Regions from separate parts of the Microbacterium sp. NC79 genome, predicted to be linked through region 4. Evidence: predicted binding sites of a transcription regulator. Region 4 holds the regulator's gene; each other region holds the start of a gene.
The links. Region 4 encodes LexA, which represses DNA repair genes until DNA is damaged. Its sites were predicted from a motif close to TCGAACANNTGTTCGA; they were not measured.
Positions count from the first base shown of each region.

Region 1 (8,023 bases), 770 kb from region 4:
GGTCTCGGTGGGCTCAGGTTGGCCGAACTCGAGGGCGCGGTTAATGAGCGCCCACTTGTGCAGGTCTTCCCAGTCCACGAAGGTGACGGCGATACCCGTGCGGCCGGCGCGGCCGGTACGACCCGCGCGGTGCAGGTAGGTTTTTTCGTCGTCGGGGATCGTGTGGTTGATGACGTGCGTGACGTCGTCAACGTCGATTCCGCGGGCGGCAACGTCTGTTGCAATCAGCACGTCACGCTTGCCAGCTTTGAATGCAGCCATGGAACGCTCGCGCGACTCCTGGCTCATGTCGCCGTGCACAGCGGCGACGTTGAAGCCGCGGTCGCCGAGCTCGTCGACGAGCTTCTGCGCTGCACGCTTGGTGCGCGTGAAGATGACAACCTTTTCGCGACCTTCGGCCTGCAGGATGCGGGCGATGACCTCATCCTTGTCGAGCGAGTGCGCACGGTAGACAAGGTGGTTGATGTTGGCCTGCGTGAGGCCCTCGTCAGGATCAGTCGCGCGAATGTGGATCGGGTTCGACATGAAGCGGCGGGCAAGCGTCACGATGGTGCCAGGCATCGTGGCCGAGAACAGCTGCGTGTGGCGTTTGGCCGGAACCTTCGAGAAGATCTTCTCGATGTCGGGGAGGAAGCCAAGGTCGAGCATCTTGTCTGCCTCATCGAGAACAACTTCGGTTGCCTCGCTGAGGTTCAGCAGACGCTGGTTGGCGAGGTCAATGAGGCGACCAGGCGTGCCGACGACGATCTGTGCGCCCGCCTTGAGCTGGTCAATCTGACCTTCGTAAGCCTTGCCGCCGTAAATCGCGACCACGCTGGTTGCGCGGTTCGACGTCAGCAGGTCCATGTCTTCGTAAACCTGTACCGCAAGTTCACGAGTCGGAACCACGATAAGCGCCTTGACGCCTGGTTCCGGATTTGCGCCAATGCGCTGCACAACGGGGATTCCGAAGCCGAAGGTCTTACCGGTTCCGGTCTTCGCCTGGCCAATAACGTCTTGGCCCGGCATCGAGAGCGGAATGGTCTGCTCCTGAATGGGGAATGCATCTACGATGCCGCGCGCTGCGAGCGCGTCAACGATGTCCTGGTCAACACCCAGGTCAGAGAAAGTGGTCACGTAATGTGCGCCTGTCTGGCAGTGAAAGTCTGCCGCTCAGTGGTCCACGCCGTTCTCTCAGCTCCGGGCGCGGGGGTTCTCATCCAACGCAAGAACCATTCCATCGTACCGGAGGCGCGCTCTCGCCCCGGTGACCGGCCAGTTTCTGCGTGTCAGGGGTGCGCGGTGGGTGTGGGGGATCTGTGGTTCCGGGATGGGGGATGGGGCTTGTGTGGTTGCTTCTGTCGGCCGGGGTGCTGCTGCTGAGCGGCAGGGGATGGGAGATCTGTGGTTCCGGGATGGGGATCGGGGATCTGTAGTTCCGGGATCAGATGGAAGACCTGTGGGTCGGCGGGTGGTGCTCTGTGGATGCAGCGGTGGTGCTTGCGTGCGGCAGGGGTGGGGTTTTGTGATTGCTTCTGAGGGCCGGGGCGCTGCTTCTGAGCTGCAGGGGTTGCGGAATATCGGTGCTGGTTGGCAAGGGCAACTAGGCTGAACACGTGGTGAAGTGGTTCTGGCAGCGTCGGCCTGAGGGCAGACAGCTCACATTGCGGTCTCGCGGAGACTTTGGCGACGCAGTACGCGTCGATTTCGCCGAGTTGGCTCCCGATATTGATCGGTTCCTCGGGCAAGCCGCCTATCTGCAGCTCGGATACTTCGAGACCATCACCCGCCTCATTCGCGCCACTGACGATCTGGACGAAAAAGAGGCGCTATCGCGGGCGGCGGGTGCGGCGCTCACCAAGCACCGCGGCCTCACTGACCTCATTGTGGAGCGGGGCAAAGAGCCCACCGCGCTGATGTTGCCGTTCCGGGAAGAACTTGACGCGTTCCGACGCAAGACCATCGGCAAACGTCCACGCGAGACCATGCTTTCTGTGCACATTACGGCAGGCATGCTCGATGACTTCTACTTGGCGCTTGCCTCCAGCTACGGCGACACTGGTCGCCGCGTCGCTCGCATTCTTGGCGTGGATAACGACCGCGCTCAGATCGCCGAGATCATTCACCAGACGATTACGAGCGACGACGAATGGCGGTGGCTCCTATCGATGTGGGGTCGCCGTTTGGTGGGTGACACGCTCTTGGTCGCGCGTGCAGCGCTCGCCTCTGAGCGCCTTGATACCGAAGATGAGGAGCGCGTCGAGCCGGTTTTCACCGCGCTGATGGGCTCACACGCGAGGCGCATGGACGCGATGGGGCTCGCTTCGTAACACCCGGGTTGTATCGAGGCTCTAACGCTGGGCGTGCGGGTGGAATGCCGGATGCTGGTGGGACAATGGTGCCAGGTTAGGTATCGCGATGAGCAACGTTGTCCCCGCACGACCGCTGAGCACAATTTTCATCCCTCGCCGCACCTGATTGGGTCTTCTTATGTGCGCCAGGCTTGCAAGCTGAGTCGCTCTGCGAGCCTCATATGCTCGCTCAGATAAATCGCATTTAGTTTCGAGAAAATGCTTGCATCCTTCGAATATGTGTTCTAAAATGGGGGTATGACCAATCCACACCTCACCCCTCTTCTCGAAGCCGTTGCGGCACTCGAGTCGGCGTGGTGCGATGCGGAATGTGGCACCGATTTAACCCGCACGCAGCTGCTGGCGGTGAATGCCGCGATGGGAACATTGCAACGACGCTTCGACGGACTCCGCGCAGAAGTCGCTGCAGGAATCGAGCATGAATCCCGGCCCGAGTTGGGGCCGGACGGGCTCGCGAAGCAGCAGGGCTTTCGCAACTCGGCGACGCTGATCGCGGCAACCACCGGTGGCACGACCGGCGATGCGTCAAAACTCACAAAACTGGGTAAAGCGACCGCGCCGCGGTCGAACCTGCTCGGTGAGAAGTTGCCGCCGAAGTATCCGGCAGTGCAAGACGCGCTGCAGCGGGGCACGATTGCCGCGGCCGCCGGGTCACTGATCGTCGGGATGCTTGACCGTGCCCGCCTAAACGCCAGCATCGAACAGATCGGTGAGGCTGAGGCTCTTCTGGTGGAGGGTGCGGCGGGGCTCTCGTGTGATGACGTCCGCAAACTCGTCACCCGCGCCGAGGCCTGGCTGAACCCCGACGGCGTCGAACCCCGCGAAGATGAGGCCCGCGCCAGCCGGTCACTGACCATGTTTGAGCGCGACGGCTCCTTGTTCGTCAACTTCCGCACCGACGTCGCGTCGGGCGCCCCGATCAAGAACGCGATCCAAGCCTGGGTCACTGCGACCTTCCAAGCCCGCAACACCAACGCCCACGCCAACACCCACGCCAACGCCGGTCACAGTGACACGTGCGAAGGCGAAGCGTGCGAAGGTACGGGCGAAGGCACTAGCGCGGGCTCGGGCTCGGGCTCGGGTGCGGGTGCGGGTGTAGGTGCAGGGTCGGGTGCAGGGGCAACCTCTGCGGCCGGGGACGCTCCCGACGGGTGGGTGATGCCGGGTGACGATCGCCGCACCGTCGCGCAACTCCAAGCAGACGCACTCACCGCGATCTGCGAGCACCTCACCGGATGCGACAACAACGAACTTCCACTCACTGGCGCGACTGTCATTGTCCGCGTGAGCCTTGCTGACCTCACCGCCGGCACCGGAATCGCGACGATCGACGGCACGGATCAGCCGATCAGCATCAGCACTTGCAGGCAGATGGCCGCGAGCGGCGGTGTCATCCCCGCCGTCCTCGGCAGTGACGGTGAGATTCTCGACTGGGGTCGCGAAAAGCGACTCTTCACTCGGGCTCAACGCCTCGCCCTCGTGGAACGAGACGGCGGATGCGTCATGTGCGGACTCCCACCCCAAATGACAAAAGCCCATCACATTAGATGGTGGCAGCGAGACACCGGCCCAACCGACCTCAGCAACGGGGTCCTGCTCTGCACGAGCTGTCACCATCGCATTCATGACAATGGCTGGAACATCCGCGTCGACGGCACGAAACGCACGTCGAAAGTGTGGATCATCCCACCCGCCACCGTCGACCCGACACAAACCCCACGCCTCGGCGGCCGCGCCCGCTACGACATCGCCGCCTAACGGCACGAATGTTCCGGCTGCTCCACGGCATCTGCGCCGCTGCTTAAGTGTTTGCTCCGCTGCTTAAGTGTTTGCTTCGTTGCTTCAGTGTTTGCTCCGCCGCTCCGCTGCTCAGCGTCTGCACTCTTGTTTCAGAAACCGCTCCGCTTGTTGATGCGCGCCGCTGAATCGTTTCGTCGCTTATCGCCGCGCAACAGAAAGAGGCAGGCAACCATGCGGTGCCTGCCTCTTTGTAAATCTGAGTTACGCGACGAATCCAATGCGTCGGGACTCTTCGGTTCCGATCTCGACGTATGCGAGGGAAGCGGTGGGCACAATGTAGCTGCTGCCCTTCGAGTCGGTGAACGACACCGACGCCGCCTTCGACTCGAGCGCGTCGGCTACGGCCGCGCGAATGTCGTCTGCTGAGGACTCGGTTTCGAAGCTCAGCTCACGACCGATGTTGGCAATGCCGACGCGAATCTCCACGTTAAATCCCTTCGTCGCGCCCCGTCGTGGGGCCACTCGACCAGCCTAACGGTAGCGTCGACGCCCCAGGGGCGCTGAACGCTGAGGGCGAACGCGCAGATGCAGGAGAGACGCAGCAGACCGCAACCGCGACACGAGTGCGAACAGAACCTCCTCGCCTGGCGCGCCGGACGCGCAGACCCTCGATCCGCCCATAAACCGAATCGTCTGGGTGGCGACACACGGGCCCATGCCACGACATGCGGAACCAGGGGAGTGACGGGAGCGCAGGCACTGTTGTGGAGCGCGCCAGAGAGGGGGATGTCGGATGCTGCGACTACCGTGGAATCATGCTCGACCCTGTCACCTCCGCACCCGTGTGGGATTCCTCGCAAACCGACGTGCTGTCGTTGCCAACCTCGGCGAGCGCAGTGGTAATCGGCGCCCCCGGTGCAGGCAAAACTCGCGTCGTTGTCGAGCGCACGAGACGCCTGCTCGAATCTCACGAGGTTGCCGCTGATGAGGTGCTCGTGCTGACACCTTCCAGGCAAACAGCAACCCGCGTACGCGACGTGCTCGGCGTGCAGACCACGGTGGCAACCCCCGGCGCGTTGGCACGCTCGGTAGGCTCGCTCGCCTTTCAAATTGTGCGCGCCGCCGCCGCATTCGCATCCGCGCCGCCGCCGCAACTCCTCACAGGCGCCGACCAAGACCGCCTCGTTGCCGATCTGCTCGAGAGCGACGCTGACGATGAGATGGCGGGCACATTTCGCTGGCCACCATCCCTTCCGCCAGCTGCACGCGGTTCCCAAGTCTTTCGATCCGAACTCCGCGCGTTTCTTGCCGAGTGTGCCCAACTTGATGTCGGAGCGAGCGAACTCGCTGCGATCGCCGAGCGCACTACCCACGAGAGCTGGGGCGCGATCGCTTCATTCCTCGCCGACTATCGCGCCGTTCTCTCACACATGCGCTCCGCGCACCGCGAATCGGCCGAGCTCATTTCCGAGGCCGCTCAGATTGTGCGGGATGCCTCGCCTGAGGGTGGCGAACTGGGAGCGCTCGGACGACTCCGCGTCGTCCTGGTCGACGATGCTCAAGAACTCACTCGTGGCGGGCTCGATCTCCTCAGAGCGCTGCGCGGCCGTGGCGTCGCCGTTTTGGCGTTCGGCGACCCAGACATCAGTTCTGGGTCCTTCCGCGGGGCAACACCGCAATTGTTTGCCGACCTGGCGGCCGAACTCGTCACGGTGCACGTGCTCACCGGCGCCCACCGCCAGAGCGACGCACTGCAGCATGTCACGCGATCCTTGACGCAGGCGATTGGCGTCAGCGGACGAGTCGAGCACCGCAGACCCCCGGGCGAAGCACCCCAGCCCGATGGTTCCGTCATCGTCCGCCTCGCCGACAGCCCGTATGCAGAAGCCGACATCATCGCCAGAACCCTGCGCGAATGGCACGTCTTGCACGGCATCGAATGGCAACAGATGGCCGTGATTGCGCACGACACCCGCCAGGTCTCGACTCTCGAAACCGAGCTCGCGGCACGCGAAGTGCCCACCCGCGCGGCCGGAATTCAACGGCCACTCGGGCGTGAAAGCGCCGTACGTGACATTCTTCGCCTGCTCGAAATCGCGATGACCGTACCGAGCGATTGGGACGGCGAAGATCTCGCACTCGCGCTCCTTTCGCCCTTTGGCGGGCTCGATGCGGTGGGGTTGCGACGACTTCGCGCGCGGCTCAGGCATCGAGAGTTGGCAGCGGGCGGAACCATGGGAGCCGTACCGCTGTTGGCTCGCTCGCTCGCGTCGCCACTGGAGTTGAGCGTCATCGATACCCCCGAGGCGCGCGCCGCCGAGCGGCTGGCTGTCACGCTGGCACATGTGCGGGAGGCATATTTGCGCGGCGACACCGTCCACGATCTGCTGTGGCTCGTATGGGAACGCGCGCGCATTTTTGGCCGTCCTCTTGCCGAGGTCTGGCGGGAACAATCGGCGGCAACGGGGGCGACTGCAGCTGAAGCATCCCGCTCGCTCGACGCTCTGGTAGCCCTTTTCGATGCGGCCAAGCGTGCCGTGGAGCGCGCGCCAGAAGCCGGTGCCGAAGCATTCATTCGCGAACTGCTTGGCAGCGATGTGCCGGAAGATTCGCTCGCCTCACCCGCCCGTGCCGGTTCCGTCACCGTGATGACCCCGGCAACCGCGCTCGGCGCAGAATATGAGGCCGTGGTGATCGCCGGTGTGCAAGACGGGGTGTGGCCAAACGTGCGGTTGCGCGGCACGCTCCTCGATACGTGGCAGTTGGCTGGCGCCGTCGAAGCGTTCCGCCTTGACGACAAACACACCCCCACTGCGGCAACCGACCGGAGGAAGGTCGCGTTGCACGATGAACTCCGGCTGTTTGTTCGGGCCGTGTCTCGGGCACGGTCACGCCTCGTCGTGACCGCCGTTGACGACGATGACACCGGACCAAGCGCGCTGTTCGCTTTCTTGCCCGAGCCGAGCCCGAACGACGACCTCGTCGAGCATCCACTGACGTTGCGCGGTCTCGTCGCCGAGCACCGCCGCACTCTCACAAGTGACGCAGGCATCGCCGATGCGACGACCCGTCAGCGGGCGGCAGCCGAGCTTGCGCTGCTGGCGCAGGAGGGAGTCCCCGGCGCTGATCCGCAACAGTGGTACGGCATTGCGCCGCTGTCATCGACCGCGCCGCTGCGCGACCCAGAACGCACCACCATCTCGGTGTCACCATCGCGCATGAAGAACCTCCACGACTGTCCGGTGGACTGGGCAATCCGCTCGCTTGGCGGTAACACCAGCAGTTTTTCGACGGGCCTCGGAACCATCCTGCACGCTGCCATGGAGGAGGTTGCCGATGGCAACATCCAGGAGCTAACAGCATTCGTGGAGAGCCGCTGGCCCGAGCTGGAGTTCGAAGCTGACTGGATCGCGGAGAAAGAAAAGAAGTGGGCTGCCACCCTGATCGCGCGCATTGCGGCATACGAAAAGAACTTCCGTAAGAACGCCGGTGAGCGCGTCCAAGCCGAAGCCGAGTTTGAGGTGGTGGTTCCGTTCTCTGCGACAACACCAGCCGACGTTTTCGTGCGCGGCGACGAAGCCCCCGCGTTGCCCGCCGCCGTCGTCCGCGGCTCAATCGACCGCGTCGAGAGATACCCGGCCGACCGCGGTGAAGACCTGCCGATCGACCCAAACCGCGAAGGGCAAGATCGAGTCGTGATTGTTGACCTGAAAACCGGGAAGAGTGAAAAGCGGGTCAGCAACGACAAGGTGACAGAAGACCCCCAGCTGGCCGCGTACCAACTCGCCGTCCGCGCAGGTGCCGTCAACAATGTCGCTCCAGATGAGGGAGCAGGCGCGCGTCTTGTGGTGATTTCGCAGACCCTGAAAGACACCCACTATCGCATTGCGCATCAGGCTCCGATGACCCCGGAACAACAGTCGGCGTTCATC
Region 1 covers NZ_JAHQYI010000001.1:994,052-1,002,074, forward strand. Annotated here, with positions in the region: gene KTJ77_RS04400 (DEAD/DEAH box helicase) at 1-1,116, opposite strand, end outside; gene KTJ77_RS04405 (ferritin-like fold-containing protein) at 1,596-2,309, shown strand; gene KTJ77_RS04410 (HNH endonuclease signature motif containing protein) at 2,589-4,109, shown strand; gene KTJ77_RS04415 (DUF3107 domain-containing protein) at 4,353-4,577, opposite strand; gene KTJ77_RS04420 (ATP-dependent DNA helicase) at 4,907-8,023, shown strand, end outside.
Region 1: KTJ77_RS04410 (HNH endonuclease signature motif containing protein) is a predicted target of LexA. The motif match lies at 2,563-2,578, and genes of this name have one in related genera.

Region 2 (8,023 bases), 280 kb from region 4:
AAGGGCGAAGCTGGCGCTACGGTCGATGCGACCCTGGCGAGCCGCTACCACGAGCGCTTCGCAGACCACGCCGTCTCGGTCGCGAAGAAGGTTGTCTACCTGGCAACGGGTGACTGGGCAGCCGACACCGACGCGGTTCCGGTTCAGGACTAACGCGGTTCCTCTCCAGGACGAAAACGAACAAGGGCGGCTCGGTGACTGATCACCGAGCCGCCGTTGGCGTTTCAAGACTTAGTGCTTGGCGCCCTGGTTTGCCACGGCGGCTGCGCCGGCAGCTGCGGCCTCCGGGTCCAGGTACTCACCAGCACCGAGCGGCTTCAGGTCAGCGTCGAGACGGTACACGAGCGGAATACCGGTTGGAATGTTGAGGGCAGCGATGTCTTCGTCGCTGATGCCTTCGAGGTGCTTCACGAGCCCACGCAGCGAGTTGCCGTGCGCGGTAACGAGAACGGTTTTGCCCGCCTGCAGGTCGGGAACGATGGCGTTCTCCCAGTACGGAAGGAGGCGGTTGATGACGAGGCTCAGCGACTCAGTGCGCGGCAGTTCACCGTCGATGTCGGCGTAGCGCACATCGTTAACCTGGCTGAATTCGCTCGCGTCGTCGAGTGCGGGCGGCGGCACGTCGAACGAACGTCGCCACAGCTGGAACTGCTCGGGGCCGAACTCCTCGAGCGTCTGCGCCTTGTCTTTGCCCTGCAAAGCGCCGTAGTGGCGCTCGTTGAGGCGCCATGAACGCGAGACCGGGATCCACAGGCGGTCGGCAGCGTCCAGCGCAATGTTTGCGGTCTGGATTGCGCGGCTCAACAGCGACGTGTGCAGCACGTCAGGCAGGAGGCCATTTTCGGCCAGCAGCTCGCCACCGCGACGCGCTTCGTTCTTGCCCTGCTCCGTGAGTCGAACATCGACCCAACCGGTGAACAGGTTCAGCTGGTTCCATTCGCTCTGTCCGTGGCGAAGGAGGATGAGAGTGTAGGGCTCCGTCATGCTCACAGCCTACCGGCGCGCGAAGCCTCGCCGCGTCGCGGGATGTCATACACCGACGCCTGGCAAGATTGAGTCATGGCACGGCGCACGGCTCCCACGGGGCACGCAACTCGCGGAACCACCGGAACCAATCGGTTGCGCCGCGTGGACCGCTGGATTGCCGCGCGTCGCGAGTTCACCTCCGCAGCTTCTCCCCTGGTGGTTGATCTCGGCTTTGGCGCCTCAGGCGTGACGGCATTCGAACTGTATGCGCGTCTGGTGAAGGCGCATCCGACCGTCGAGGTGCTCGGCATCGAGATTGACCCTGAACGGGTCGCCCGAGCAAACGAACAGCTGGCGGAGGTGCGCAGCGGAACCACGGCTTTTCCTGCTGATGCGCGCGTCAGTTTCCTGAAGGGCGGGTTTGAGACGCCCACCGACCGTGCCCCGCAGATTATTCGCGCCTTCAATGTGTTGCGGCAGTACGACGAGGCAGACGTGCTGGCGGCGTGGGCTCTCATGGCTGGGCGTTTGAATCCCGGTGGCCTTCTCGTTGAAGGCACGTGTGATGAGATCGGACGCGTCTCGAGTTGGATCGATATTGACCACACGGCGACTCCTCTTCGTTTGACGGTGTCACTTCGCCTCGCCGGGCTGGTGGCGCCGAGCATCGTGGCGGAGCGCCTGCCCAAGGCGTTGATTCATCACAACGTTGCGGGCGAGCGGGTTCATGCGTACATCTCGGCTCTTGATGATGCGTGGGAACGTAACGCGCCGCTCGGTACCTTCGGCCCCGTGCAACGGTGGCTCGCGACCGTGCGAGCGGTCAAGGATGCGGGGTGGCCGGTCCAGGGTACGCCGTCGCGGTGGCGTCTGGGCGAAGTGACGGTTGATTGGGCGGCGGTAGCACCATGACGGCAGCAGCGATTGTCGGTTCCGGACCGAACGGGCTGGCGGCGGCTATTCGGCTCGCGCAGGCGGGCATCACGGTCACGGTCTACGAGGCCAACGACCGTATCGGCGGTGGCGCTCTTACGTCAGAACTCACGGTTCCGTGGCTCTTGCATGATGACTGTTCCACCGCTCTGCCCGCGGCTCTCGCTTCACCGTTTTTCCAGTCGCTGAATCTCGAGCGGCACGGGTTGCGCTGGCGGCATGCGCCGATTGAGTTGGCGCATCCGTTGCTCGGGCAACGCACGGCGACGCTGTACCGCGATATCGATGAGACGGCGATGGCACTCGGCTCCGATGGTGAGCGGTGGCGGCGGTTGTTCGGACCGCTTGCTGCTCGACCGGAGGCCCTGGCTGAAACCTCGTTTGCGCCGCTGGTGAGTTGGCCGCGGCATCCGATCATGCTGGCGCGGTTGGGGATGCGTGCGTTGCCCCCTGCGACGATGACGGCCAGGTATTTCCGTACGCCGCAGGCGGCTGCCCTGTTTGGCGGTATTGCCGCACACGCGTTTATGCCGTTGACGTCGCTGGTGTCATCGTCGGTTGGCATCATGTTGGGTGCGCTGGCGCACGCGCATGGCTGGCCGATGGCGCAGGGTGGGGCTGGTGCGCTGACGGAGGCTTTGGCTGCAGAGCTGTTGAGTTTGGGCGGGCGTATTGAGACTGGCGTTCGGGTCACTCGCACTGAGGATCTGGGTGCAGACATTGTGATTCTTACGGTGCCGCCCGCTGTTGCTCTCCCCATGATCGGCGATGTGCCCCGTGGTGTGGGTCGTTCGTGGCGACGTTTTCGGCAGGGTCCGTCTGCCTACAAGATCGACCTTGCTGTTGAGGGTGAGGTGCCGTGGCGGGATGAGGAGTCGCGGCGCGCTGGTGTCGTTCATGTCGGCGGAACCATGGCGGAGATGCGTGCGGCTGAGTCGGCGATGAGTCGGGGGCGGATGCCAGAGCGTCCATTCATCCTCACCGCGCAGCCGCACACCACTGATCCTTCGCGGCGGGTCGGCAATGTGGTTCCGTTTTGGCTTTATGCGCACGTTCCGCATGCGTGGGGCGGAGACGAAACTGATCGCATTCTGTCGCGGGTGGAAGAGTTTGCGCCGGGGTTGCGTGAGCGGATCGTGGGCATCAATGTGCGTGGCCCCGCGGCATTGGAAGCGCACAATGCGGCATACGTTGGTGGTGACATTGCGGGTGGTGCGACGTCGTTGCGTCAGTTGGTGATGCGGCCGCGTCTCGGGTCGCTTGGATATCGAACCGGGGTCCCTGGTGTCTATCTGGGCGGCGCATCGACGTCTCCTGCTGCGGGCGTGCATGGGATGAGTGGAATGCAGGCCGCGGAGTGTGCGCTGAGAGATCTAACCCGGTAGGGCGCGAATCGGTGGGTCACGCCCCGGCGGAGCGGAGTCAGGCCATCGTGTCGTCAGGCCATCGCGTCGTCAGGCCATCGCGTCGTTAGGTGGTCGTGTCGTTAGGCGGCGATGTCGTAGCGGGCGCGGCCGCCAAGGCGTGGGGTTTGTGTCGGGTCGACGGTGGCGGGTGGGATGATCCACACTTTCGACGTACGTTTCGTGCCGTCGACGCGGATGTTCCAGCCATTGTCATGAATGCGATGGTGACAGCTCGTACAGAGCAGGACCCCGTTGCTGAGGTCGGTTGGTCCGGTGTCTCGTTGCCACCATCTAATGTGATGGGCTTTTGTCATTTGGGGTGGGAGTCCGCACATGACGCATCCGCCGTCTCGTTCGACGAGGGCGAGGCGTTGAGCCCGGGTGAAGAGTCGCTTTTCGCGGCCCCAGTCGAGAATCTCACCGTCACTGCCGAGGACGGCGGGAATGACACCGCCGCTCGCGGCCATCTGCCTGCAAGTGCTGATGCTGATCGGCTGATCCGTGCCGTCGATCGTCGCGACACCGGTGCCGGTGGTGAGATCATCAAGGCTCACGCGGACAATGACAGTCGCGCCGGTGAGCGGGAGTTCGTTGTTGTCGCATCCGGTCATGTGCTCGCAGATCGCGGTGAGCGCATCTGCTTGCAGTTGCGCAACCGTGCGGCGATCATCACCCGGCATGGTCCACCCCTCGGGAGCGTCCCCGGTGGCGGTGCCTTCGCACGTTTCACTGTGACCGGCGGCGGCGTTGGCGTTGGTGTTGCGGGCTTGGAAGGTCGCAGTGACCCAGGCTTGGATCGCATTCTTAATCGGGGCGCCCGACGCGACGTCGGTGCGGAAGTTGACGAACAGGGACCCGTCGCGCTCAAACATGGTCAGTGACCGGCTGGCGCGGGCCTCATCTTCGCGGGGTTCGACACCGTCGGGGTTCAGCCAGGCCTCGGCCCGGGTGACAAGTTTGCGGACGTCATCACACGAGAGCCCCGCAGCACCCTCCACCAGAAGAGCTTCGGCTTCACCGACCTGTTCGATGCTGGCGTGCAGGCGGGCACGGTCAAGCATCCCAACGATGAGCGATCCGGCTGCTGCGGCAATCGTGCCCCGCTGCAGCGCGTCTTGCACTGCCGGATATTTCGGGGGCAACTTTTCGCCGAGCAGGTTCGACCGCGGCGCGGTCGCTTTACCTAGTTTTGTGAGTTTTGACGCATCGCCGGTCGTGCCACCGGTGGTTGCCGCGATCAGCGTCGCCGAGTTGCGAAAACCCTGCTGTTTCGCGAGCCCATCCGGCCCCAACTCAGGCCGTGACTCATGCTCGATTCCTGCGGCGACTTCCGCGCGGAGTCCGTCGAAGCGTCGTTGCAATGTTCCCATCGCGGCATTCACCGCCAGCAGCTGCGTGCGGTCTAAATCGGTGCCACATTCCGCATCGCACCACGCCGACTCGAGCGCCGCAACGGCTTCGAGAAGAGGGGTGAGATGTGGATTGGTCATACCCCCATTTTAGAATACATATTCGAAGGATGCAAGCATTTTCTCAAGAATTCTCCCGATTCTTTCGAACGCACATATGGGATCACATTTGCTAGAAGAACGCGTCCTCGGCGCTGGGAGACGCGCCACTCAGACCTGGAGAGCGACGAGAGCAACCCTCACCAACCGCGTGCGGAGAACGTCGCGCGGTAAGACGCTCGACCTGGCACGATTATGCCGCGAGCCTCCGACACACGCCCCACCCACCCCGCAGCGCAAGCACCCGCCCCGCACAACACGCACCGCACGCGTGCGACAGCATGCCAAAGGCACTCCCCCGCCCGCGTCAAGACGCGGAACGGCCTTAGTCCTGCTTAAGCGGACGCCGCGACAATCGAGTCAACCGTGGCACGTTGGCAGTGGCGCCAGCGTCGGCCGGAACAATGACCTCCTGGGCCGCCGAAATGACAGCCTCATCGAGGTGAACGCTCAAGACCGCGTCCGCAGGCACGCGACGACTGACGATGGCCAGAGCAATGGGTCCGAGTTCATGGTGCATCGCCGCCGACGTCACCGTGCCGACCTCGTCTTCGCCATTGAATACCGTCGTTCCGGGCGCCGGAATCACGCTGTCACTGCCATCGAGATGAAGCATGACAAGGCGACGCGGAGGGTGGCCCAGGTTGTGCACCTTGGCAACCGTTTCTTGCCCGCGATAGCACCCCTTGTTGAGGTGCACCGCGGAGCGCAACCAGTCGACTTCGTGCGGAATCACGCGGTCATCGCGTTCGTTTGCCCACCGCGGACGCCATGCCGCAATGCGCAGAGCGTCGACAGAGAGAAGTCCGGCGGTGGTGACGGAACCACGCTGTGCGATAAGAGCATCCCGTTGCGCGGGCGTCACAATGGCTTCGCGCCAAGCACGCTCGGCACCAGGGTGTTCAGCAACGTGCGAATACTGCCAACCACCAGGTGCAACAGCGCTCCACGGATCGACCCAAATGCGAGCGTCATCACCGAGAACGCTCTTCACAAGTTCTTCCGCGCGACCACCAGCGTTGTAGCCGACGAGAACCCAGTCGGTCGTCGCAGCAATCTCCACCTGCGCCCGGAACCGCATGCGCATCAACCACGTAGCCAATGGTTCCGCATCGTCGATGTCGACGAGCAGATATGAGGTTTCACCGTCATCGAAGACGCCAGCGGCGTGTTCCACACGGCCCTGCACGTCGAGCACCAGAAGTTCAGTCGAGTCACCAGCAGCGAGTCGGTCGACGGCCTGCGAAGTGATGGAGTTCAGCCAGGTCAGGCGGTCTGGTCCGGTCAGGGTGACGACAGCGCGATCCGCGAGTTCAGCCAGGGCTGCGCCGCGGTCCAACGCACGCTGCTCACGCAACGGCTCCCCATAGTGGGCGATACCGTGATCGCCGGCGACAGCGCCGGGCAAAGACGCAAAACGGCTCATCAGGAAACCTTTGCTAGGCGTGCGGAAGCGTGCGATCCGAGCGGCGCACCGAGCGCTGCGATATCCCACGCCCACAACAGGTGTGATTCAACGAGTCCGTACATTCGCGAGGCCGCCGTGTATGGCTGAGCCGATGCGCTCCGCACGACAGCGTCGGTTGCGATGTCGATACGCGGGCCGTTGACCTGACCGAGGTAAAGCTCACTCATGCCATCGGAGTGCACGACATTGACCTCAATGTCGAAGCCCCCACTCGGTTGGCGAAGCGCCTCGACGTCGTGCACGGTGCGCACGACAGGCGCGGCGGTCGCAGGCAACAGCCCGGGGCCAGCATCGGCCTTGGTTTGCGGGCGCACCAGGCGCCAGAAACCGGCCTCACTGACCAGCGCACGCTGCGAGTCCACCATGACCGCTGTCGCCGAATAGTTGAGGAAGCTACTACCATCGTGGCTAAAGCTCACTCGGTGAGTGAACTCACCGGAATAGTGCTCGTCACCGACGTGGTAGTCGATGACACCAACGCCCTCCCAGACTCCAAGAAGCCACGAGAGCGGAACGAGATCCGCCGGAAGATCGCTCGGCAGCTCGATCATTCGCTTAGCGCTGGCCGCGGAACAGGTTCCAAAGGACGGCGCCCGACACGAAAGCAATAGCCGCCCCGGCGAGTCCCAGGAGACCTACGAAGAAGAGTTCAAGCGCAAGATAGTCCATGTCTTTACTCTAGCGCGCTCTCGCACCTCTTCGACACCTAAGCGCCAGCCATCACCGCAGCGAGGCCAAACCCGACCGAAACAACACCCATCACGATGAGCGCACCGAGCATGCTCACGCCGACACGTCGGATGAAATCGTTCGGCCGACCGTATGCAACCTGAATGCCAAACGCGAGAATGAGACACCCTCCGAGCGCAACAGTCAGCCACTGCGGGCGGGCTTCAGCCGGAACAAAGATTCCGATTGCCGAGGCCGCAAGCAATCCGGCGACCCACACGGCGATGACGCCAGGAAACGACGATCGCGGAGCCAGTTCAGGTGTTGACACCTCGCCATTGTTACATGACGACACCGAGTGGACATGAGAAACAGCGGTATTGAAGCGTCTGGTTATTATGGAATCGAGGCGGCCAAGCCGCCAAAGAGGAGCGGGCATGGCACAGATCCTGGTACTGAGCTCAGCCGCGGATACCTCTGGCCCTCTGCCGGCGCTCGAGCTCCTTGCCCATACTGTGCGCGTCATCCCTGCCTCTCCTGCGCATCTCGTCTCCGCGCCTGATGCCGATCTCATTGTGATCGACGCGCGCGGTGACCTGCTCGCTGCGAAGTCGTTGTGCAAGATTCTCCGCACCACCGGCCTCTCCAGCCCCCTCATCGCCGCCGTCAACGAAGGCGGACTCACCGCCGTCTCCCCCGACTGGGGCATCGATGATGTCATCTTGACGACCGCCGGCCCCGCAGAAATTGACGCTCGGATTCGCCTCACCCTCGGCCGCATCGCCCCGACCACCGCCACAACACGCGTGCAGACCAGTGGCATATCCATCGACGAGGCGAGCTATTCAGCCAAGGTCAATGGCCGCCCGCTCGACCTCACGTACAAAGAGTTTCAGCTGCTCCACTTCCTCGCCACACACCCCACGCGCGTCTTCACTCGAGAACAACTCCTCAGCGAAGTGTGGGGATACGACTACTTCGGCGGAACCAGAACTGTCGACGTGCATGTGCGTCGCCTCCGCGCGAAGCTGGGCGACTTGGAACAATTGATTGGCACCGTGCGAAACGTCGGC
Region 2 covers NZ_JAHQYI010000001.1:2,046,012-2,054,034, forward strand. Annotated here, with positions in the region: gene phoU (phosphate signaling complex protein PhoU) at 1-153, shown strand, start outside; gene KTJ77_RS09340 (phosphoglyceromutase) at 232-984, opposite strand; gene KTJ77_RS09345 (class I SAM-dependent methyltransferase) at 1,060-1,878, shown strand; gene KTJ77_RS09350 (NAD(P)/FAD-dependent oxidoreductase) at 1,875-3,284, shown strand; gene KTJ77_RS09355 (HNH endonuclease signature motif containing protein) at 3,386-4,795, opposite strand; gene KTJ77_RS09360 (folate-binding protein YgfZ) at 5,139-6,239, opposite strand; gene KTJ77_RS09365 (FABP family protein) at 6,239-6,832, opposite strand; gene KTJ77_RS09370 (hypothetical protein) at 6,988-7,281, opposite strand; gene KTJ77_RS09375 (winged helix-turn-helix domain-containing protein) at 7,388-8,023, shown strand, end outside.
Region 2: KTJ77_RS09355 (HNH endonuclease signature motif containing protein) is a predicted target of LexA. The motif match lies at 4,806-4,821, and genes of this name have one in related genera.

Region 3 (8,023 bases), 1.6 Mb from region 4:
AAAGTCGCTGATCTCGTCGCCCGACTCCTCAATTCCGGCTTCGATGCCCTGCACACCCGCCGCGATGTTGACGGTGAGCTCACGGTCGGCGCTGATGAAGTCGAGTGCTGCCTGAGCATCGGCTTCATCCTTTTGCACGTTATAGGGCAGGCGGACGGCGATGAACTGCGCGTCCGCTCCGTCTGAGCGGCGGCGCTCAACCGCGAGTTGCGCGAGTCGTCCTCCGAGCGTCGAATCTTGCCCACCCGAAATGCCCAGCACGAAACCCTTCGCGCCGGTCGTGCGCAGGTAGTCAGCGAGAAACTCGACGCGACGCTCAACTTCAGCGCCAGGATCGATAGTCGGCTGCACCCCGAGGGCGGCAATGATTTCCTGCTGAAGCGTCACGTCATTCTCCGTTCGATGCTGAACTCGCCCTCCCAGTATGCCGCCCCCAGACGCCGGGAGAGATATGCCTCAAGGTGCGCGCCTGTACTCAGAACGGGGCACTCTCGAGTTCGGAACCCTCACCGCGTGGTTCGCCCATCATGAGACGCCGGCGATGCGCCTTCCGCGCCTCGGCCGCAGCGTCAGCTCGGCTCGCACTCTCACCGCCCCCAGCATCGGTCTCTGTGTTGGTATCCACGCTGGCACCAGCATTGGCAGCCACGTTGGCACCCGCAAGGGCATCCTCGTTGACATCAGCACCAGCGCCAGTGCCGCCCCGGGTCCCCGGATCGGGGCCAGCATCCGAATCGTGACCAGAACCCGGACTGGAACCGGGGTCGGGGTCGGGGTTAGAGGGGAAGAATCGCAGTGTCGGGGTCGGTGTGTCGATATATGTGCGCCCGCTGGGGCTCGTCCACCGCAGCACCCCGCGACCTAGGTGCGTGATGATCCACGCTGCGGCGTGCTTCATGTCGTGGTGGCGCGGGCACAGGAGTGCCATATTGTCTAGACACGTTTCGCCTCCGTCAGCCGCCGCATGACTATGGTCTGCGTCGCATCGGTGCGCCGGCTGGCGGCACCCGGGGAATCGACAGTGCTCGTCACGCACTCGCAGGGCGCGGCGCAGGTCTTCATTGGGACGGTAGCGGTCGATGGCCAGAATTGCGCCGTTCACGGGGTGTGTCATCACGCGATCCCATCCGGCGGCCGGACCCACCAATCGCCGCGCCGTCTCTGCATCAATGGGCCCGGTTCCGATCAGTTCAGTACCGACGTCGGTGACGCCTGCTGCCGTCAATACCGGCACCGTAATCTGCACACGCGCGGTGATCGCCGCCAGCGCGTCGCCGCTCGCCACCGGGCCGCCGCCGAGAACGAGATCTCCGAGGATATCTGCACGAATTTCATCGCGAGACCGTTCATCGTCGGGATCGACTGCCTGACATGCTTTCGCCATCGACGTCAGTCGGTCAAACATTCCGTGGGCGATGATGGCGGGCAGAACGGCAAGAACCTCCGCCATTCCGTCGTCAACATCTCGCACCTCAACCCGCCGTTGCGCCCGTGCACGCTGATGACGCTCCGCAAGACCGCACTCGTGAATCTGTGCCGCAACAGCAGGCAGAACTGCGGCAAGACGCCCGGGCGACAGTTGCTCGGCACGCTCGATAGCCGCCGCCTCATACCTATCGTGCGCATCTCCCGCTGGCAGCCCATCGCTCGCTCGAGTAATCGCATTGACGTGAGCCGGCGTGATGCGCCCCTCGCGCAGCGCCTCAAAGGTCTGCGGAAAGATATGCGCGACATCCCACGCGTGCGACATGCGACGTTGCACCGTGCGGTCACTCACTCGCAGTGCAGCGCCAATCTCGGCGCTCGCTGTGCGGAGCGCCATCTCTCGTTCACCAACGGGCGACGGCATCTCGGCCGTCATTTTCTCCGCCTGGGCGAAGACGGCGGCGTATAGCGCCATCTCCATCGCAGCGAGCCCCGCCATCGCGGACTGAATCTCACGCAATGCATCGACAGCGAACACGAAGGCACCCGGCGGGTCAGCCGGGACTTCATTGATGCTATCGATCGTCATGAGACCATTCTCCCACAACTACTAGCATATTTGTTCTAAGATGATGAAACTCTCATGGAACAAATATTCGAAGCGTTGAGCCTGAGCGGAGACATACGCACGCGAGCATCGCGCACAGTTCAACGCCAGAAAACCGACTCTCGACCGTGCCGACTACCGCCACGACACGGCCGCCCATTGCGCAAAAAATCGGGGCTACACCGACAAAACGGTGTAGCCCCGATTCGGAACCACGCGACAGGCTCCGCAGGAAGCCCAAGCGCCCCACGCAACCGCCCGGTGCTTAGTCCAGGAAAATGTCCGGGAACAACCGGTTGTCGGGGGTGCCGGGCACGGCGGCGTATCCGGAGAAGTCCGTCACGCCTTCCTCCGCCAGGACGTCTTCGACAAGGTAGGTGTTTCCGGTGGCCTCACGAGACGGGCGATTCAACACAGCGTAGGCAGCGTCAGCGTAAATCTCGGGGGTGCGGGAGGCGGCCATGACCTTGTCGCCGCCAAGGAGGTTCTGCACCGCTGCGGTCGCAATGGTCGTGCGCGGCCAGAGCGCGTTGGCGGCAATACCGTCGGCGGCAAATTCGGCTGCCAAGCCAAGAGTTGCCATCGTCATTCCGTACTTCGCCATCGTGTACGCGGTGTGCGCTCCGAGCCACTTGGGCGAAATGTTCAGCGGTGGCGACAGCGAGAGAATGTGCGGGTTGCTGGACTCGCGCAGAATCGGAACCGCGGCGCGGGACAGCATGAAGGTTCCGCGCACGTTGACATCTTGCATGAGGTCGTACTTCTTCGCGGCGAGGTCAACCGAGCCGGACAGGTCGATGACGCTCGCGTTGTTCACGACAATGTCGATGCCGCCGAATTCGCCTCGCGTCTTCAATACGGCGTGCGCGATGTCATCGTCATTACGCACGTCGCCGACGATCGCCAACGCGCGCCCTCCGGCAGCGACAATCGCCTCAGCGGCGGTGTGAATCGTGCCTTCGAGGGACGGGTGCGGGGTGTCGGTCTTGGCGAGCAACGCAATGTTGGCACCGTCAGCGGCCGCGCGCAGCGCGATCGCGAGACCGATGCCACGGCTACCGCCGGACATCAGGATGGTTTTTCCTGCGAGTGACATTTATTTGGCCTTTCGGGCGGAACGGTCGGCGAATGCTTGCACTCGTGCCTGAGCTTCCGGCGTGTGGAGTGCGGCATCGATCGTGCGGGCTTCTTCGGAAAGTTGTTCAGCGAATGTGCGGGTGGGCTGCGAACGGATCAGGCGCTTTGCCTGGCCGTATGCACCGGCGGCACCAGCCAGCCACGACTGCGCAACCTCCTCGGCACGCACCTTGACCTCATCAGGGGCAACAACTTCTGCGACGAGCCCCCAGTCCAACGCCTGCTGCGCTGACAGCAGCCGATCGGACAGCACCAGCTGCAGCGCACGACGCTCACCTACCGCCTTCGCGAGGCTCGCCGTCACCGAAAGGTCCGGTGTCAGGCCCACATTGGCGTACAGGCTGCCGATCTTGGAGTTCTCTCCAACGATGACGTAGTCGCTCGCAAGGAGAATTCCGAGTCCGCCGCCAGCTGTGGTTCCGTGTGCGGCAGCAACCACCGGAATCGGCGACTCCACAAGTGCGAGAATTCCGGCATTAATGGTGTGTGCGAGCTCCTGGATCGTGAAGTCGCCCATGCCTTGCGCCATCGCAAGCACGTCACCGCCCGCGCAGAACGACGGCCCGGCAGCGTCAAGGAGAATCGCCTTGACGTCATCGCGTGAGGTTGCCTCGGCTGTCACTTCTGCCCAGGCGAGCGCCAGGGCCTGATCAAACGCATTCATGCGCGCAGGGCGGTTCAGCGTGATGCGCGCGAGTCCGTCAACGACGGAAAGAAGGATGGGGGATTCGCTCATTATTTCGGTGCCATTCGGATCGCGCCGTCGAGACGGATTGTCTCGCCGTTCAGATAGTCGTTGTCAACAATGTGGGCCACAAGCGCCGCAAATTCATCGGGTCGTCCGAGACGCGAGGGGTACGGAACCTGCTGGCCAAGGGAGTCCTGTGCCGCCTGCGGAAGACCGGCGAGCATCGGCGTCTCCATGATGCCGGGGGCAATCGTGCACACGCGGATACCGTGACGCGCCAATTCACGAGCGACCGGCAGCGTCATCGCGTGCACGCCACCCTTCGATGATGCGTATGCGGGCTGGCCGATCTGCCCATCAAAAGCCGCGACAGATGCGGTGTTGATGATGACGCCACGGTCATCCGTTCCGGTGTTCTTCGCCATGACGGCAGCCGCCTGCGACAGCACGTTAAAGGTGCCGACGAGGTTGATCTGCACGACCTTTGCAAAGTCGGCGAGTGAGGCAGGGTTGCCATCGCGGTCCAGCACCTTCGCCGGCGGGGCGATGCCCGCACAGTTCACCACAACACGCAGTTGTGCGCGTGTCGCGGCCGCAGCAACAGCGGCGGCAATCTGCTCAGGGTTGGTGACATCTGCGGCCACAAAGTAGCCGCCCAGCGAGGCCGCAACGTCAGCGCCCGGAGACGACTCCAGGTCAACAATCGTCACGACAGCACCCGCTGCCGTCAGCCGCTTCGCCGTGGCCAGACCCAGGCCACTGGCCCCGCCGGTCACGAGCGCACTAGCGCCTGCGATATCCATAGCTCTCCTTCGAACTCATCAAACCTGCGCTCTCCCCACACGGCGAGCGCGTCCCGTACCGACAATGGAACGAGGAACCAGCGACGTTCCATCACGAAACGACACCGGGTGTCAGCCTACGCGGCACCTCGGACCACGAGCACGTTGGGCTGTCGAATCGGCACATCGTGCGACACAAATCGACGCCATGCACCTGTCGAAACATCACATCATTCCACGATATTCACGCCATCTCGCGTCCGGCACCACACTCACCACCCGCACACTCCCGCGCTACATACCGCAGGCTCTCCGCATGCGGCACCGTGGTTCCGGAACCACAGCTTTTTTCCCCTGTCGGGTGCGCAAGAAAAATGGTTGAGTGAGCATATGAAGCTGCAGCTCAAGCGTGCGTACGATGCGGCCGAGCCGACTGACGGCTTCCGGGTGCTCGTTGACCGCCTCTGGCCGCGCGGCATTTCGAAAGAGCGCGCGGCGATCGATCTTTGGGCGAAGGATGTCACGCCGACGCCCGAGCTACGCAAGGCCTGGCATGCCGCGAGCGCCGATGAATGGGAGACGTACGCCGTGCAGTACCGCCATCAGCTCGAACACGACAGCGCGAGCGCGGTCGCCGAACTCCGAGAAACCCTGCACGAGCACGACACCGTCACCCTCGTCTACGCCGCGCACGACGAGGTGTACAATCACGCCCGCGTGCTCGCCGACATTCTCGACAGCTGATCGCCCAGGTTCCGCGGTCTTGGCACCCCGCGACCCGCGGCACCTGGCATCCTGAGACGGTGAGCATTCCCACCGGCGACGTTCCGATCGCGCCCACCGTTCTCGACTTGGCAGGCGACGCTACTCTTACCCCGGTATGGGTCAATGGCATCGGGGGTGTCACTTTTCGAGCGGTGGCGAGCGACGGAACCACGCGCTTCATTAAGTACGGACCCCACGACCCTGAGGTCTCCCTGTTCGACGAGGCAGAGCGCCTGAGCTGGGCTGGGCAATACACGCGGGTGCCGGTCGTCGTTGAAGTCGGCGCCGACCACACGCACGAATGGCTCGTCACCGAGGGAATTGACGGAACCACGGCTGTCGCTCCCGAATGGATCGCTCGCCCGGAGGTTGCTGTCGCCGCGATCGGGCGCGGGCTTCGTCACCTTCATGACACCCTCCCCTTGTCAGAGTGCCGCTGGCTGTGGGACGCCTACGGCCGAATCGGTGAGGCCGAAGCCCGCGGACTCGTCATTGCCGAGCACCTGCAAACGCCCCCGCTCGACGATGCCCTCGTGGTTTGTCACGGCGATGCCTGCGCCCCCAACACGCTTCTCAACGCCGCGGGTGATCCCATCGCGCACGTGGACTTCGGTGCCCTCGGCATCGGTGACCGCTGGGCCGATATCGCCGTGGCCAGCATGAACACGGTGCACAACTACGGCCCCGGCTACGAAGACCTGCTCATCGAGGCATACGGGCTCGAGCCCGACCGCGACCGCCTCGCGTACTACCGCGATCTGTGGAACGCGACGTAAGACGTCGCATCGCGGCGGTGACAAGCCGACGCTATGCGGCAATCGTGAAGACGAAGTTCCAGGCGCCCGTCGCTACCGCAACGCCCACGGCGATGCCCGAAATCAGCGCGCATACCGCGATCAGCGCCCAATCACGCCCATCAAACGGGGCCACACGCGCGTGAGTGCGGCGCACCCCTGGCACCCCGAATCCGCGCGCTTCCATGGCGGTCGACAGCGTGGTTCCGCGCCGAATCGCCAACACAAACAGCGCGAACGCTGCGCCGAAGAACCGGCGAATGCGGCCGTGATCGGCGACCCCGCGTGCCCGGCGGGCGAGCGCGAGCGAGCGAGCGTCGTTAGCCAGCAGACCAAGCAGACGCATCGCAGCGAGCGCCCCCATCACGAAGCGCGGCGACAGGCGCAGCTTCTGAATGAGGCCGTCGGCGAGGTCAGTCGGGTCAATCGACGCAAACATCGCAATCGAGGGCAACCCCACCGCGAACAGGCGCAGTGCGGACGCCGCGGCAAGGTGGAGTGATCCTTCTGAGACGCGCACCACGCCCCACTCGAACAGAATCGCGCCGCTCGGCACGCCGTACAGCGACACCGTAATGAACACCGACGGCGCCGCGATCCAGATCGGCAGCGTCCGAAGGAAAAATTCGCGCGGCGTCAGCCCCGACCACAAAATGATGGCGAGACCCAACAGCAGTCCGACCGCGGCGGAGACCAAATCAACCGTCAGCACCAGCGGAATCGATAGCGCCAACGCGCCGCCCAACTTGGCAAGGGCACTGCGCGATACGATCGGGCCGGTCCGGGTGCGCGGCGAATCCAACACCACACCGCTCATCCCGTCACCTCCACGCGCCTGGCATGCAGTGCACGCGACACTTCGGCGTCGTGAGTCACCACAACGAGCGAGTGCCCGGCATCGCGCAGCATGGCCATCAGCCCAACAAGCTCAGACCACGTCACGGCGTCCTGCCCAAATGTGGGTTCGTCCAGCACCAGCACCCGAGGCCTGGTCGCGAGCATCGCGCCCACCGTCAGGCGGCGCTGTTCGCCACCCGACAGCGTGTAGGGGTTCGCACCCGCCACATGCGAAAGCCGCAGCCGCCCCATCAGCTCGTCGACGCGAGCGGACACTTCGTCCTCATCAAGACCCAGCGCACGCGGGCCGACCGCGATCTCATCACGCACCGTCCGCGCAATCAGCTGGTGCTCCGGCTCCTGCAGCACGGTTCCGATCCGGGTCAGAAGTTGGCGGGATGTCCACCGAAACGGATCCTGTTGCGCCATGCCTGCGAGCTCTTCGCTGGCACGAACGGAACCAGCGTGTGCGGGAATGAGGCCAGCGAGGGTCAGCCCGAGGGTGGACTTTCCGGCACCATTAGGGCCGACAATCCCGATCACTTCGCCCGCGTGCACAGACAGATCGATCGGCCCGGCGACGGGATGCTTCTTTACCCGCGCGACCTGCAGGCCAGCGGCCTCCAGCAGCACCCCACCCCTGGCGTGCGCGGCGGGGGCGGGGTGCTGCGGCGGATGCCCAGGCACCCATACGCCGGCAGCAGCCAACTCGGCACCACGCTCGCGCAACACGGCTGTCGGACTGCCATCGGCAATCACACCGTCGGGACCCAGCACGATGACGCGCGTCACAATGTCGAGCCACACCTCGGTGCGGTGTTCCACAATCACGAGCGTGGCACCGGTGCGATCCACCGTACGCAGCACGGCATCACGCACTTCCCGCACACCCGCGGGGTCCAGGTTTGCCGTCGGCTCATCCAGGAGGATGGCGCCCGGCTGCATCGCCAACACGCCGGCAAGCGCGAGCCGTTGTTTCTGCCCGCCG
Region 3 covers NZ_JAHQYI010000001.1:167,274-175,296, reverse strand. Annotated here, with positions in the region: gene nadE (ammonia-dependent NAD(+) synthetase) at 1-387, opposite strand, end outside; gene KTJ77_RS00815 (HNH endonuclease signature motif containing protein) at 476-2,014, opposite strand; gene KTJ77_RS00810 (NAD(P)-dependent oxidoreductase) at 2,298-3,128, opposite strand; gene KTJ77_RS00805 (enoyl-CoA hydratase/isomerase family protein) at 3,129-3,905, opposite strand; gene KTJ77_RS00800 (SDR family NAD(P)-dependent oxidoreductase) at 3,905-4,660, opposite strand; gene KTJ77_RS00795 (DUF488 domain-containing protein) at 5,030-5,383, shown strand; gene KTJ77_RS00790 (aminoglycoside 3'-phosphotransferase) at 5,443-6,180, shown strand; gene KTJ77_RS00785 (energy-coupling factor transporter transmembrane protein EcfT) at 6,212-7,015, opposite strand; gene KTJ77_RS00780 (ABC transporter ATP-binding protein) at 7,012-8,023, opposite strand, start outside.
Region 3: KTJ77_RS00815 (HNH endonuclease signature motif containing protein) is a predicted target of LexA. The motif match lies at 2,070-2,085, and genes of this name have one in related genera.

Region 4 (8,023 bases):
CTACCGCCAGTCACGCGGTGGCGGGCGCGCCGATCGGCACGCCTCGCCGATCCTGCTAGCTGAGCACGAGGGCGGGCACGTCTGCGTCAAAACCGAAGACAGCGCCCAAAAGACCGAGCTCACTTTCCAGTGATCGCACGAGCGTTTCGGGCTTGCGGAAACCGTGGCCCTCGCCCGCGAACAGCACATACGCATGCGGCACACCATTGGCGACCAGCGCGTCGCGAATCAGTTCTGCCTGGCTCTGCGGAACTACGGGATCATCGTCGCCCTGCTCCAACAGAACGGGGCTGCCGATGTGCGCGGCATGCGTCAGCGGAGAACGCGCGACGTACAGGTCGTTGGCCTCAGGGAGCGGGCCGATCAGGCCATCAAAGTAGCGCGACTCAAATTCGCCATCATCGCTCGCCAGCGCGCGCGCATCGGTGACGGGGTAGCGGGCAATGCCCGCGGCGAAGCGGTTGCTGCGTGCCAGCGCATTCAAGACGCTCCAACCGCCAGCCGACCCACCACGAACCGCAATCCGGTCGGGATCAACACGACCCGACGCTGCCAGCGCGTCGGCCGCAGCGATGACATCATCAACGTCGACGACACCCCACTGGCCACGCAGGCGCTCACGATACGCGCGACCGTAGCCGGTCGAGCCGCCGTAGTTCACTTCACACACGGCAATGCCGCGGCTCGTGAAATAGGTGATCGTGGGGGACAACGCTGGTGACGCGTGATCGGTCGGGCCGCCGTGCACCATGATGAGCACAGGCGGAAGCTCGCCAGGCGCAGCCGACGTATTCGGATTCGTGGGGGCGTAATAGAACGCGTGGATGTCACCGTGTGGGCCATCGAGCGTCATCGACTCGGCGTGGGGCAGCCATTCGGAGCCCCATGCCGCAACACCTCCCGCGACGGGCCGGAGGATGGTCGGGTCATCGACGTCGAGCAGCCAAACGCCACCAGGCACCTGTTCACCCGCACCGCTCACCAGCGCCCTGGTTCCGTCAACGTCCTCAACCATGAGTCCGGCCGAAAGCGGCGTCTCAATCTCGCGCTCACCATCAGGTGAGATCAGCACGAGACGGTCACCGCCGTCGGTGCGCACGGCAAGCACGCGGCCGTCGTCCAGAAGCCGGAACCATGACAGCCCGAGCACCCACAGCGCGCCGCCGGTATCAGCGTCGCTGGGCGCGACAGGCAATGAAGAGGCGGAACCAGCAGGCACAGCACGAAGGTTCCAACGCCCCGAGCGGTCATCGGCGAAGAAGAGATCTCCGCGGTTGCTCCACTGCGGCTGCAGTCCGGCGCCATCCGAAACCGAGAACGGATGGTTCTGAGCCACAAGGGACCGCACAAAAACGTCGGCATGATCCCACGGCATGTTGGGGTGGTTCCATCCGACCCACGAAAGGCTCGCGGCATCGGGGCTGAGCGCTGGTTGCGCCACGAAATCAGTTCCCGAAGCGAGCGACATGACGGCGTCGTCGTCATCGGCGCCGCCGCGGGTTGCGATGGTGACAATGTCACGCTCGATGCCGGTGGTCAGACGTCGCTCGCGCACCGCAAGCAGGACGCCGGCGCTGATCGTTAAGCCGCCGTACGTTGCGGTCTCGTCGACCGGGGTAAGCGGGCGCGGCTCAGCAGAGCCAGGTGCCAACGACCAGACACGCTGGTCGCTCGCCTCCACGAAAAAGACGGTGCCATCGGCGCCAGCGCTCCACGCACCGCCACCGTACATGTGCACACGAGAACGCACGTTCCATGGTTCCGGGAGCAGCGGTTCGCTCGCACCCTCGCGAAAAATCGTCATGCGTCCGGCGACGGATTGCACCCAGTACGCCTCACCGTTTACGAAGCGGGCGCCGTCAAAGCGGGTGGAACCAGCGGCGGCGTCGGCGGCGGAGATGGGCGATGGCCAGGAGCCGTAGGGGAGTGAACGTGCCATGCATTGAGGCTATCTGGTGTGCGTCTGTCACGAGCCGGAGAAACATTTCGTCATCGTGAAACATATTTCGTCACTCAGGATTGTGGCGCGCGAAACCCTCGGCCTTAGCGTGGTGCCACGACGTTCGGAGCCCCGAACACGAGCGCCAGGCACCCCGTTCTCGAACGGAGCTGGCTGGCGCAAACCTCGGCGCGCTGGAGCCCGCCTCGACCCTGGAAGGAGACACACAATGGCTAAAGAAATTGCAACGGTTCCGTTCTCCTTCGAGCTGTATCCGCCTCGCACCGAAACATCGGTGCAGGCCCTTCACCGCACGATTGATGAGCTGGCCGCAGTCGCGCCGCAGTTCATCTCGGTCACGTATGGTGCGGGTGGCTCATCGGGTGGGCGCTCGCTTGAAGTGCTGAAGTACATTCGCGAGCACACCAACGTTGACCCGCTTGCCCACCTCACCTGCGTTGGCAACACATACGCGGGCGCAACCACGCTGATTCGCGAGTTTCTTGACGCCGGAATCGAGTCTTTTCTCGCGCTGCGTGGCGACCCGCCTGCGGGCACCCGCGAGGAAGACATTTACCTCGGCGATTTGGAAAGCTCTGCGCAACTTGTGCAGTTGATCGATCGGGTCCAGGCGGAGCGCGTGCCGTTCCGCGAAAGCGACCTGCCGGGTATCCCGGGGGCTGCGCGGGTCGATCGTCGCAGCCGCGTGCGTATCGCCGTCGCGGCATTCCCGAACGGACACCCCCGCTCCCGCCACGCGAGCGAACACCTTGACGCGTTGCTGGCGAAGCAGGCCGCTGGCGCGACGCTCGCGATTACGCAGCTGTTCTTCCACGCCGACGCCTACCTCGCCTTCGTCGAGCGTGCCCGTCAGGCCGGGGTCACGATCCCGATCTTGCCTGGCATCATGCCGATTACGAATCCCGCGCGTCTTAACCGTGTGCTCGAGCTGAGTGGCGAAGAACTGCCAAGCGAGCTCGCGATCGCCCTCGAAATTGAGCCCACAGTCGAGGGCCAGCGCGAACTCGGGATCGAGTACGCGGCGAACCTCGCCCGCGCGGTCGCTGACGGCGGCGCTCCCGGCATTCACCTTTACGCCTTTAACAACCACGACACGGTCCTCGCGGTCCTCCGCGAAGCCGACATCCTCATTCAAAAGGAGAACGTACGATGACATTCCCCGCAGGAACCATCCTCGGCTACCCGCGCATCGGGCGTCAGCGTGAGCTGAAGCGTGCCGTGGAGTCGCACTGGGCTGGCAAGACCGACGCTGCGGCACTGGAAGCAACCGCTGCCGGTCTCCGCGCGGCAACCCGTGCCCGCCTGGCAGAACTCGGCCTCGGTCAGTCTGACTCTTCGATCCCTGAGTCCTTCTCCTACTACGACCAGGTGCTTGACATCGCCGTCACGCTTGGTGCTCTGCCCGCGCGCTTCGCACACCTGCGTCAGGCTGACGGAACCTTTGGTCTCGACGCGCTGTTCACCGCGGCACGTGGAGAGGGTGAGCGTGCGCCGCTCGAAATGACCAAATGGTTCGACACCAACTACCACTATCTGGTTCCGGAAATCGACGAGAACACCGCCTTCTCGCTGTCAAGCACGCGCTTTGCCGATCAGGTCGCCGAAGCCAAGCAGGACGGTTTCACTACCCGCCCCGTGATCGTCGGGCCCGTCACGTTCTTGGCATTGGCTAAGGCTAGCGATGACGCAGCCGAGGGCTTCTCGCCGCTGTCGCGACTGCAGGACGTTCTGCCTGTCTATGTTGAGTTGCTCGCAGCGCTCACGGCAGCAGGAGCTGAGTGGGTGCAGCTGGATGAACCCGCCCTCGTGAGCGAGAGTCTGCCCTACGCCGCCGCTGAGCTGGCTGAGGCCGCTCGCGTCGCTTACGACGTGCTCGCCAGCGCCGCCAACCGCCCCCAGATTCTTGTCGCCGCCGGCTACGCGCAGCTGTCGCCTGAAGCGTGGAGCGTTCTTGCTGGTTCCGCTGTCGACGGCATCGCCATCGACCTGCGCCGTGGTTCCGTTCCCGCGCCCGTCGCTGGCCTGGAAAACAAAGTTCTTGTCGGTGGCGTGATCGACGGCCGCAATATTTGGCGTGGTGACCTCGCCGGCGCTTTTGACAAGCTCGCATCGCTCGCTGAACTCGGTGCCGCGCAGGTTGCTGCTGGCACGACGACCTCGTTGCAGCACGTGCCGCACGACGTCGCTGACGAAACCCAGCTCGAGGCGCGTCTCGTTTCCTGGCTCGCATTCGCTGACCAGAAGGTTGGCCAGATCGTGACGCTCGCACAGGGCCTCACCGAGGGGCGGGAAGCGATCGCTGAGGAGCTTGATGCTGCGACTGCGGCTCTTGCGGACCGTGCGTCGGCTCCTGGCGTTCGCGTTGACGCTGTCCGTGCACGCACAGGTGCGCTGCAGGCTGACGACTTCGTGCGTGGCAACGAGGAGGAGCGCGTCGCCGCTCAGGACGCTGCCCTTGACCTGCCGCTCCTGCCGACAACGACCATTGGTTCCTTCCCGCAGACCGGAGAGATCCGTAAGGCGCGCGCCGCTCACGCGCGTGGCGAGATCGATGACGCCGCATACGATGAGTTCCTCAAGGCTGAAATTGGTCGGGTCATCGACCTGCAGCACGATCTAGATATCGATGTCCTGGTGCACGGCGAGGCCGAGCGCAACGACATGGTGCAGTACTTCGCCGAGTTGCTGGACGGTTTTGCCGTCACCCAGAACGGGTGGGTGCAGTCCTACGGTTCGCGTGCGACGCGTCCTTCGCTACTGTGGGGCGACGTTTCACGCCCCGCGCCGATGACCGTGCGGTGGGCGGAGTTTGCGCAGTCACTCAGCGACAAGCACGTCAAGGGCATGCTGACCGGCCCTGTGACGATCCTGGCCTGGTCGTTCGTGCGCGATGACCAGCCGCTCGCTGAGACGGCGAACCAGGTTGGTCTGGCTCTCCGCGATGAAATCGGTGACCTCGAGCAGGCGGGCATCGCCATCATTCAGGTTGATGAGCCCGCCCTGCGCGAACTGCTGCCGCTCAAGGTTGCCGACCAGCCGGCGTATCTTGAGTGGTCGGTCGGATCATTCCGGCTGGCAACCGCCGGTGTTGCGGACGCCACTCAGATCCACACTCACCTGTGCTATTCGGAGTTCGGCGTTGTGATCGATGCGATCACGGCGCTTGATGCCGACGTCACGTCGATCGAGGCTGCGCGTAGCCGTGGCGACGTGATTGACGATATTCGTGACGCGGGCTTCCCGCACGGCGTTGGCCCCGGCGTATGGGACATCCACTCGCCGCGTGTGCCTTCTGTTGATGAGCAAGAGTCGATCCTGCAGCGTGCCGCTGACGCCCTGCCGCACAAGCTCATCTGGGCGAACCCGGATTGTGGCCTGAAGACCCGCGGCTACGACGAGACCGTTGAATCACTGCGCAACCTGGTGGTAGCGACCAAGAACGTGCGCGAGAAGATCGGCGCGTAACGCGCGACAGCTCACAGCCCGCCCTACTCAATCGAGTGGGGCGGGCTTTCGCTTTGTGTGGCGCTGATGCCGGAACCGTGGCGCGACGATCAGCGCAAACAGCAAGAGGACTTTCGCTTGCCGACGGATCGGCTCGCGAAAGTCCTCAGGAGGATGCTGCAGATTACACGGCGCGCAGCACCGCAACAATCTTGCCGAGAATCGTGGCCTGGTCGCCAAGGATGGGCTCAAAAGCACTGTTGCGGGGGAGTAGCCAGGTGTGGCCGTCACGACGACGCAAAACCTTCACGGTGGCCTCATCGTTCAGCATGGCCGCCACGATGTCGCCGTTTTCCGCGTCGCTCTGCACGCGCACGACAACCCAGTCGCCATCGCAGATCGCGGCATCGATCATCGACTCACCGTTCACCTTCAGCATGAACAGTTCGCCCTTGCCAACAAGCTGGCGGGGGAGTGGGAAGATCTCTTCGACCTGTTGCTCCGCCGTGATCGGAACGCCTGCTGCAATCTGACCGACGAGCGGAACCAGTGCGGCATCGCCGACGGACGGTGCGGCATCGGCCGGGTTCTCGGCGGCGATGCCAGGAAGATCGATCAGCACCTCCATCGCGCGAGTCTTACCGGGATCGCGACGCAGGTATCCGCTCAGTTCGAGCTGACCCAGTTGGTGAGTAACGCTACTCAGCGACTTGAGGTTTACCGCGTCGCCAATTTCGCGCATGCTCGGCGGATAGCCGTGACGCGCGATGGAACGTTGGATCACTTCGAGGATCGCCATTTGTTTGTCGCTGAGGTTCTTGCGGCGACGTGTACGTGGGGCCTCATTGCCCGGACCACTCGCAGTCTCTTCCGCGCTCATTGCGTTCTCCTTTTGCCACCCAGCGACCAATGTCGGAGGTTGATGATGTGCTTTCGCTATCGAAACCGTATCCGACTTTTCGGATAAACAAAGACTTTTGTTCGAGTGTGTTGAAAGATTTTTTTCGAAGTCGTTCGAAAAACAGGTTGACATGTTCGAACATAGAACATAGATTCGGAACGTAGCTTCGCTTCCGGCCCTCCCGGCCGAGGGTTGGAAGCGAAGCGCACCACAAGGAGGAATCATGAGCACCATCAGCATCAACGCCACCGCTCGTCCGGCTCGCGTCGTTTCGGGGCCCGGTGTGGTTGCTGTGGCTGGTCATTCTGCGGTCGCCACGCGCCTTCGGATGACCGATCGCGGCCGCCGCGTACTCGCAGCCGTCGTTGCTCTTCCCGTCGTGGCTGCTATCGCCTTCGCCGTACTGAGTGGTGGTTCTGCGCAGGCTTCCCTCGATGAGGGCGTGCAGGCAACATTCGAAACGATCAACGTGATGCCAGGCGACTCGCTGTGGTCGATCGCGAGCGATGTAGCACCGCACGCAGACCCCCGCGATGTTATCGATGGCATGATCTCACTGAACGCGCTGCCCTCTTCAGCGATCACGCCAGGCCAGACGCTGGCCATTCCCGCTGAATTCACGAAGTAACACCGCCGCGATCATGCACGCGCTCAAGCGCGCCGCGCTGAGGATCAGGCCAGCCGTATCGAGACCCTGCGTAATGTTCGACCGCCCGGTTTCCGCGGCCGCCTACCGCAGACCTACCATGGAGTAGTGACGATCTCCTTCAGTGATCTGCCCATCCGCGACGAGTTTCGCGGGATGACTCCGTACGGCGCCCCACAGGCGCCGCTTCCGGTCGCACTGAACGTTAACGAGAACACGCATCCCATTCCGGATTCGGTGACGAGTGACATTGTTGAGTCCCTCTCGTTCGCGGTGCGCGACCTCAACCGGTATCCAGACCGCGAGTTCACGCTGCTGCGCGAGGCGTTTGCTCACTACCTCGGTCACGGGTTGACAGCCGACCAGATATGGGCGGCGAACGGCTCAAACGAGGTGCTACAACACATTCTGCAGGCGTTTGCGGGCCCCGGGCGCACGGTGATGGGTTTCGGGCCGACATACTCCATGTACCCGCTGCTGACCCGCGCGACCGGCGCGACATGGTTCGCAGGCGAACGCGGCGCCGACTACTCGCTGGCTGCGGCTTCCGCTGTCGCACAAGTGCAGGAAGTGAAGCCGGATGTGGTGCTGCTGTGTGCGCCGAACAACCCCACAGGAACGCCGCTGACACTTGATGTCATCGAAGCCGTATACGACGCAACTGACGGCATCGTCGTCGTCGATGAGGCCTACTTTGAGTTCGCCCCGCACGATGCCCCGAGCGCTCTCACGCTCCTGGAATCTCGCCCCCGTCTGGTGGTCTCACGCACCATGAGTAAGGCCTTCGCCTTTGCTGGTGCTCGCGTCGGATACCTTGCAGCTGACCCCGCCTTCATTGACGCGCTCCGGCTCGTCCGGTTGCCCTATCACCTCAGCGCGTTGACGCAGGTCGCGGCGCTGGCTGCCCTGCGTCACGCCGACACGATGCTGGCGACCGTTGACGACATTGTGGAACAGCGTGACCGCATCTCCGCGACCCTCGCAGCACTTGGCTATCGCCCCTACGAATCATGGACAAACTTCGTGCTGTTCGGTGGGGTAGCTGACCCGCAGGCAACCTTTCAAGCCCTGT
Region 4 covers NZ_JAHQYI010000001.1:1,763,940-1,771,962, reverse strand. Annotated here, with positions in the region: gene KTJ77_RS08010 (YitT family protein) at 1-63, shown strand, start outside; gene KTJ77_RS08005 (prolyl oligopeptidase family serine peptidase) at 56-1,939, opposite strand; gene KTJ77_RS08000 (methylenetetrahydrofolate reductase) at 2,169-3,113, shown strand; gene metE (5-methyltetrahydropteroyltriglutamate--homocysteine S-methyltransferase) at 3,110-5,425, shown strand; gene lexA (transcriptional repressor LexA) at 5,589-6,284, opposite strand; gene KTJ77_RS07985 (LysM peptidoglycan-binding domain-containing protein) at 6,529-6,933, shown strand; gene KTJ77_RS07980 (histidinol-phosphate transaminase) at 7,060-8,023, shown strand, end outside.